One region of the Rossellomorea sp. LjRoot5 genome, then DNA from elsewhere that is predicted to be linked to it. Evidence: a T-box and tRNA genes for the amino acid it is inferred to sense, from the RefSeq annotation. Region 1 holds a T-box; the other holds one or more tRNA genes.

The links. The T-box of region 1 lies ahead of ileS (isoleucine--tRNA ligase). A T-box ahead of a tRNA ligase gene usually reads a tRNA of that ligase, here a tRNA-Ile.
Region 2: it has a tRNA-Ile gene. The T-box ahead of ileS (isoleucine--tRNA ligase) is inferred to sense a tRNA for this amino acid. The anticodon was not compared.

The regions. Positions count from the first base shown of each region.
Region 1 is NZ_CAXUQN020000001.1:2,749,094-2,753,371, forward strand. Features, by position in the region: gene ileS (isoleucine--tRNA ligase) at 1-1,672, opposite strand, end outside; T-box leader at 1,789-2,022, opposite strand; gene ACSQ2E_RS14060 (DivIVA domain-containing protein) at 2,071-2,586, opposite strand; gene ACSQ2E_RS14065 (RNA-binding protein) at 2,676-3,446, opposite strand; gene ACSQ2E_RS14070 (YggT family protein) at 3,544-3,807, opposite strand; gene ACSQ2E_RS14075 (cell division protein SepF) at 3,816-4,259, opposite strand; gene ACSQ2E_RS14080 (YggS family pyridoxal phosphate-dependent enzyme) at 4,276-4,278, opposite strand, start outside.
Region 2 is NZ_CAXUQN020000001.1:22,116-26,393, reverse strand. Features, by position in the region: rRNA gene ACSQ2E_RS00150 (16S ribosomal RNA) at 1-1,373, shown strand, start outside; tRNA gene ACSQ2E_RS00145 (tRNA-Ile) at 1,517-1,593, shown strand; tRNA gene ACSQ2E_RS00140 (tRNA-Ala) at 1,608-1,683, shown strand; rRNA gene ACSQ2E_RS00135 (23S ribosomal RNA) at 1,872-4,278, shown strand, end outside.

The DNA of each region.
Region 1 (4,278 bases):
GATACTGGTCGGATCCTTCCAAATAAAGATCTGCAGGTCGCTGCAAGTCATCTCTTTCCTCAAGAACAGCCTGATGGGAAGATCCTGAATCGAACCAAACGTCCATGATGTCCTGTTCTTTCGTGAATTTTCCATTCGGACTAGCTTCGTGAGTAAATCCTTCAGGTAAGAGGTCTTTTGCTTCTTTCTCAAACCAAATGTTTGATCCATGATCACGGAAAAGCTTAGACACATGATCGATCGTCTCATCTGTAATGATCTCCTGACCATTTTCAGCATAAAATACAGGGATCGGCACTCCCCATGCACGCTGACGGGAAATACACCAGTCTCCACGGTCTCTGACCATATTGTATAGACGTGTTTCTCCCCATGCAGGAACCCATTTCGTATCATTTACCGCTTGAAGTAATTCTTTGCGGAATTTATCGATGGATGCAAACCATTGTGCCGTCGCTCTATAAATAACCGGCTTTTTCGTGCGCCAGTCATGTGGGTAAGAGTGAGTGATGAAGTTTAATTTCAGTAATGCCCCAGCTTCCTGAAGCTTTTCTGTGATTGGTTTATTTGCCTTATCATAGAATAAACCTTCAAACCCGGGAGCTTCTGAAGTCATAACCCCTTTATCATCCACCGGACATAAAACATCCAGTCCGTATTTCTTCCCTACAAGGAAGTCATCCTCCCCGTGCCCTGGAGCTGTATGGACACAGCCAGTACCTGAATCAGTCGTAACATGCTCACCAAGGACTACAAGGGAGTCACGATCGTACAGGGGATGTTTAGCCACGATATGTTCGAGTTCTGCTCCTTTGACCTTATTAACTACAGAGGGGTTTTCCCATTCAAGATTCTCTGCGACATCTTCAAGCAAATCTTCGGCTACGACATAGTTGTTTTCCTTCACATTTACTACAACATAGTTCAAGTCTGCATGTACGGCAATCCCAAGGTTCGCAGGAATTGTCCAAGGTGTCGTCGTCCAGATTACGAGTTGGGTTCCTTCTTCAAGGACACCCTTACCCTCTGTAACGGCAAACCCGACATAAATGGATGGGGAACGCTTATCCTGATACTCGATTTCTGCTTCTGCAAGGGCTGATTCACTTGATGGTGACCAATAGACCGGCTTTTTCCCTTTATAGATATAACCTTTTTTCGCCATATCACCGAAAACTTTGATTTGCTGTGCTTCATATTCAGGTTTTAATGTGATGTACGGGTTTTCCCAATCGCCACGTACACCTAATTGCTTAAATTGCTTACGTTGATTATCCACTTGCTCATAAGCATATTCTTCACATAATTTACGGAACTCCGCGATTGTCATTTCTTTACGCTTCACGCCTTTATTCGTTAACGCCTGCTCAATCGGCAAACCATGAGTGTCCCAACCTGGAACATAAGGGGCATGATAACCGCTCATGGATTTATAGCGTACGATAAAGTCTTTCAGGATCTTATTCAATGCGTGACCCATATGGATATTCCCATTGGCATATGGAGGCCCATCGTGAAGGACGAATAAAGGACGATCACTCGTTCTTTCCTGTACCTTATGATAGATGTCCATCTCTTCCCACTTTTTCTGTGTATCCGGTTCTCGCTTAGGTAAGTTCCCTCTCATCGGGAATTCCGTTTTCGGCATCAGTAATGTATCTTTATATTCCATGAAATCATCCTCCTAATCGTTTCTCTTAATTGCCATCATTTCTATATCCTTTACTTCTTAATCAGGCAGGGTGAACTTTCCTTTTTTTAAAAATAAAAAAAGCTTTCTCATCCCTGAATAGGGACGAGAAAGCCTTTCCCGCGGTACCACCCTCATAAAGACCGAAAAGAGTCTTCACTTGTTGATTCGTAACGTGAATAAATCGCCACTCATTACTCTTCGGGGAGGAATTTCATGAGCAGGGCTCGAGGGTGATCTTCCGCGCTTCTTTCCTTGTCGGGCTCACACCGTCCCCGACTCGCTAGAAAGGATTCATTATTAGTACGTACTGTCCCTGTCTTAGCTTATTAATACAATTAAGATTGTTGTTCAATTATATGAAAGTATTGCTCTTTTCGTCAAGACAATGTCTCTTCTTCTTTTAAAGTTTTTAAATCCGTTGCGTCCAAATCAAATTCCATTAACTGATCCCAGTCATTTGTATCGAGAAGATCTAGCTGCGCTTCGATCAACATTTTGAAACGAGTACGGAACACCTTCGACTGTTTCTTGAGTTCTTCTATCTCAATGGCAATCTTACGGGCTTTGGACAGTGATTCATTAACGATGCGATCGGCATTCTTCTCGGCTTCCTTAATGATCAGCTTTGATTCTTTCATTGCATTCCGCTTGACTTCTTCCCCTGCTTCTTGAGCAATGACGATTGACTTGTTTAACGTTTCCTCGATGCTTGTAAAATGACCTAAACGTTCATTCAATGAGTTTAAACGTTCTTCTGTTTCTTTCTTCTCACGGATCAGAATTTCGTAATCTTTAATAATCTGATCTAAAAATTCGTTAACCTCATCCTCATCATAACCGCGAAAGCCACGACTAAATTCTTTATTATGTATGTCTAATGGCGTTAAAGGCATGGGAGCCACCTCCAGTACTTGGTGAATTACATATTTATTATAACTAAAATTTCGACAGTATGTGGGAGAATTCCTTTATTTTTCTTAAATTATTTCAGAATTCCCACAGAGATTCGCCATTTATCCCGTTTTGTTCTTCCTTCAATGGACAGTAACTTACTTCTTCCGTACCCTCTGGCGGAGAGAACATCGGAAGTTTCGACTTCAAAAGAGGGGTTTTCAACCGCTTTCCAATTTACTTTGACTTGCCCGCTTTTGATCAAGGTTTGAGCCTTTTGGCGGGAATCATTATAGATAGCTGCAATTACGACGTCCAGCCTCAAAGAACTGACGGTCGTCATTTTTTCCTGCCATTCTTCCTGCCTTTCCATTCGTTCTTCCAGCGGAATGTCGTTTAAGGAAATCTTTGCTTTCCCTATTTGGGTCAGTTCCATAAGGACATAATCCGAAATTTCATCTGCAAGCATCAGCTGAATGGTATCCTCCCCGGTCAGGATATCCCCGAACTTATCCCTTTTCAACCCAAGTGACATCAAGGTCCCTAATACCTGTCTATGTTCTATTGTAACAAACTTCGAAGCATACTGTATTTCAAATAACCTTATTCCAAAATCTTCTTCCCCTGGCTGAAAATAAGGGGGATACAATAAAGCTCGTTTCCTTTCCGAGTTTTCAGGATAAAAAGATAGGATGATTTCATCGTTATGACCAATGATAGACTCGACAATATGCTGCTGTCTCGGGTCCAAAAAGTCCGTTCTTTTCGCTGTATATTGATCTTCCACTGTCTGCTTCCACTCAAGTACAGCATCTACGAACTCCTTTTCATCCGGCCTGAAATGTTGATAGATCGAAGACATACTTTCACCCCCTATGTGGTTTACCCAAAATAAAAGGACCGAAACTGTTTGACCGGTTTCAGTCCTTTTTAGGCATCTATCCTTATCATAGTACCGATTAAATAAGCCATCTAAATATTTGGTACAACCCGGATTGGGCCAGATTCAGCACAATGAATGCCACAATCGGTGAAATATCAATCATTCCGATCGATGGGACAAAACGTCTGAATGGTTCTAAATACGGTTCGCATATCCTTGCAAGGAACTGTCCGATCGACGTCTCTTTGGCATTCGGGAACCAGGACATTAAAATATAAATGATTAACGCCCAGGAGTATATTTGAATTAGTTTAGACAAAATTTCATAAAGCATTACCATAATTTACATTACCACCTCGAGTCTGATAAATCTTCCTCTTTTAAGAACTCAGAAATATTTCCGCTCACTTCAACATTGTCAGGTGTGCACAGAAAAATATTATCGCCTACACGTTGAATGTCGCCACCGATTGCATACACCGTCCCGCTGAGAAAGTCGACAATACGCTTCGCCTGATCATGTTGTATCCTCTGCAGGTTTACAAGGACTGAGCGCCGATTCTTTAGATGGTCTGCAATTTCCTGAGCCTCTGCATATACTCTAGGTTCTACAAGAATCATCTTAGAAGATTTCTGGACACTCTGAAGGCTCACAACATTTTGTTTTGAATTTGAAAGCTGTGACTTCATGGGCTTTTTCTCCTCGTATTCTTCTTCATACTTCTCTTCTTCGTATTCGTATTCATCTTCGTCCAGCAAAAAGAACGTTTTAAACTTTGACTTAATACCCATTTGTATTCATCCCCTCTCA
Region 2 (4,278 bases), 2.7 Mb from region 1:
CTCATTTCCTCGCATGAGGAAATGTTGAAAGGTGGCTTTTAGCTATCACTTACAGATGGACCCGCGGCGCATTAGCTAGTTGGTGAGGTAACGGCTCACCAAGGCAACGATGCGTAGCCGACCTGAGAGGGTGATCGGCCACACTGGGACTGAGACACGGCCCAGACTCCTACGGGAGGCAGCAGTAGGGAATCTTCCGCAATGGACGAAAGTCTGACGGAGCAACGCCGCGTGAGTGATGAAGGTTTTCGGATCGTAAAGCTCTGTTGTTAGGGAAGAACAAGTGCCGTTCGAATAGGGCGGCACCTTGACGGTACCTAACCAGAAAGCCACGGCTAACTACGTGCCAGCAGCCGCGGTAATACGTAGGTGGCAAGCGTTGTCCGGAATTATTGGGCGTAAAGCGCGCGCAGGTGGTTTCTTAAGTCTGATGTGAAAGCCCACGGCTCAACCGTGGAGGGTCATTGGAAACTGGGGAACTTGAGTGCAGAAGAGGAAAGTGGAATTCCAAGTGTAGCGGTGAAATGCGTAGATATTTGGAGGAACACCAGTGGCGAAGGCGACTTTCTGGTCTGTAACTGACACTGAGGCGCGAAAGCGTGGGGAGCAAACAGGATTAGATACCCTGGTAGTCCACGCCGTAAACGATGAGTGCTAAGTGTTAGGGGGTTTCCGCCCCTTAGTGCTGCAGCTAACGCATTAAGCACTCCGCCTGGGGAGTACGGTCGCAAGACTGAAACTCAAAGGAATTGACGGGGGCCCGCACAAGCGGTGGAGCATGTGGTTTAATTCGAAGCAACGCGAAGAACCTTACCAGGTCTTGACATCCTCTGACAACCCTAGAGATAGGGCTTTCCCCTTCGGGGGACAGAGTGACAGGTGGTGCATGGTTGTCGTCAGCTCGTGTCGTGAGATGTTGGGTTAAGTCCCGCAACGAGCGCAACCCTTGATCTTAGTTGCCAGCATTCAGTTGGGCACTCTAAGATGACTGCCGGTGACAAACCGGAGGAAGGTGGGGATGACGTCAAATCATCATGCCCCTTATGACCTGGGCTACACACGTGCTACAATGGACGGTACAAAGGGCAGCAAGACCGCGAGGTTTAGCCAATCCCATAAAACCGTTCTCAGTTCGGATTGTAGGCTGCAACTCGCCTACATGAAGCTGGAATCGCTAGTAATCGCGGATCAGCATGCCGCGGTGAATACGTTCCCGGGCCTTGTACACACCGCCCGTCACACCACGAGAGTTTGTAACACCCGAAGTCGGTGAGGTAACCTTTTGGAGCCAGCCGCCTAAGGTGGGACAGATGATTGGGGTGAAGTCGTAACAAGGTAGCCGTATCGGAAGGTGCGGCTGGATCACCTCCTTTCTAAGGAAGATTTACAAAAACGTTTGACACGTCGAAGTTTTGTTCAGTTTTGATGGTTCAATAAAGTTTTTTGCGAAAGCAAAAAAACTCTTCATCAAACAAACAATGGTAAGCATTGCTTATCATTCATTTTTATGGAATATGGGCCTATAGCTCAGCTGGTTAGAGCGCACGCCTGATAAGCGTGAGGTCGGTGGTTCGAGTCCACTTAGGCCCACCATATTCTCACCCCTTGGGGCCTTAGCTCAGCTGGGAGAGCGCCTGCTTTGCACGCAGGAGGTCAGCGGTTCGATCCCGCTAGGCTCCACCAAAGATTTTTGCGCAAGCAAAATATCTAACCATACGATCTCTTTCGAGATCCATGATTGTTCTTTGAAAACTAGATAAAGATAAATTGATAGTCAAGAAATTACCGAGTATCGCCATTTTAGGGTTTAAACCTTAATTAGTAAGTGATCAAATTTTGATTTAGCAGCAAAGCTGATAAAGCGAAATTTAGGTTAAGTTATGAAGGGCGCACGGTGGATGCCTTGGCACTAGGAGCCGACGAAGGACGGGACTAACACCGATATGCTTTGGGGAGCTGTAAGTGAGCTTTGATCCAGAGATTTCCGAATGGGGGAACCCATTGTTCGTAATGGAACAATATCCTTACTTGAATACATAGAGTATGGAAGGCAGACCCAGGGAACTGAAACATCTAAGTACCTGGAGGAAGAGAAAGCAATTGCGATTCCCTGAGTAGCGGCGAGCGAAACGGGATATAGCCCAAACCAAGAGGCTTGCCTCTTGGGGTTGTAGGACACTCTATACGGAGTTACAAAGGAATGAAGTAGACGAAGAAGTCTGGAAAGGCTCGTCAAAGAAGGTAACAACCCTGTAGTTGAAACTTCATTCCCTCTTGAGTGGATCCTGAGTACGGCGGGACACGTGAAATCCCGTCGGAAGCTGGGAGGACCATCTCCCAAGGCTAAATACTCCCTAGTGACCGATAGTGAACCAGTACCGTGAGGGAAAGGTGAAAAGCACCCCGGAAGGGGAGTGAAATAGAACCTGAAACCGTGTGCCTACAAGTAGTCAGAGCCCGTTAACGGGTGATGGCGTGCCTTTTGTAGAATGAACCGGCGAGTTACGATCCCATGCAAGGTTAAGTTGATAAGACGGAGCCGCAGCGAAAGCGAGTCTGAATAGGGCGAATTTAGTATGTGGTCGTAGACCCGAAACCAGGTGATCTACCCATGTCCAGGATGAAGTTCAGGTAACACTGAATGGAGGTCCGAACCCACGCACGTTGAAAAGTGCGGGGATGAGGTGTGGGTAGCGGAGAAATTCCAATCGAACTTGGAGATAGCTGGTTCTCTCCGAAATAGCTTTAGGGCTAGCCTCATGTGTAAGAGTCTTGGAGGTAGAGCACTGTTTGGACTAGGGGCCCTCATCGGGTTACCGAATTCAGACAAACTCCGAATGCCAAAGACTTATCCATGGGAGTCAGACTGCGAGTGATAAGATCCGTAGTCGAAAGGGAAACAGCCCAGACCACCAGCTAAGGTCCCAAAGTATACGTTAAGTGGAAAAGGATGTGGAGTTGCTTAGACAACCAGGATGTTGGCTTAGAAGCAGCCACCATTTAAAGAGTGCGTAATAGCTCACTGGTCGAGTGACTCTGCGCCGAAAATGTACCGGGGCTAAACGTATCACCGAAGCTGTGGATTGACACCTCTTGGTGTCAGTGGTAGGAGAGCGTTCTAAGGACTGCGAAGCTAGACCGTAAGGACTGGTGGAGTGCTTAGAAGTGAGAATGCCGGTATGAGTAGCGAAAGATGGGTGAGAATCCCATCCACCGAATGCCTAAGGTTTCCTGAGGAAGGCTCGTCCGCTCAGGGTTAGTCGGGACCTAAGTCGAGGCCGATAGGCGTAGACGATGGACAACAGGTTGATATTCCTGTACCACCTCTTTTCCGTTTGAGCAATGGGGGGACGCAGGAGGATAGGGTAAGCGCACTGCTGGATATGTGCGTCTAAGCAGTTAGGCTGATGATGAGGCAAATCCCATCATCTTAGAAGGCTGAGCTGTGACAGCGAGCGAATTATAGTAGCGAAGTTCCTGATTCCACACTGCCAAGAAAAGCCTCTAGCGAGGAAAAAGGTGCCCGTACCGCAAACCGACACAGGTAGGCGAGGAGAGAATCCTAAGGTGAGCGAGAGAACTCTCGTTAAGGAACTCGGCAAAATGACCCCGTAACTTCGGGAGAAGGGGTGCTCTGGTAGGGTGCAAGCCCGAGAGAGCCGCAGTGAATAGGCCCAGGCGACTGTTTAGCAAAAACACAGGTCTCTGCGAAGCCGTAAGGCGAAGTATAGGGGCTGACGCCTGCCCGGTGCTGGAAGGTTAAGAGGAGTGCTTAGCGTAAGCGAAGGTGCGAATCGAAGCCCCAGTAAACGGCGGCCGTAACTATAACGGTCCTAAGGTAGCGAAATTCCTTGTCGGGTAAGTTCCGACCCGCACGAAAGGCGTAACGATCTGGGCACTGTCTCAACGAGAGACTCGGTGAAATTATAGTACCTGTGAAGATGCAGGTTACCCGCGACAGGACGGAAAGACCCCGTGGAGCTTTACTGTAGCCTGATATTGAATTTTGGTACAGCTTGTACAGGATAGGTAGGAGCCTTGGAAACCGGAGCACAAGCTTCGGTGGAGGCATCGGTGGGATACTACCCTGGCTGTATTGAAATTCTAACCCGCGCCCCTTATCGGGGTGGGAGACAGTGTCAGGTGGGCAGTTTGACTGGGGCGGTCGCCTCCTAAAGAGTAACGGAGGCGCCCAAAGGTTCCCTCAGAATGGTTGGAAATCATTCGCAGAGTGTAAAGGCACAAGGGAGCTTGACTGCGAGACCTACAAGTCGAGCA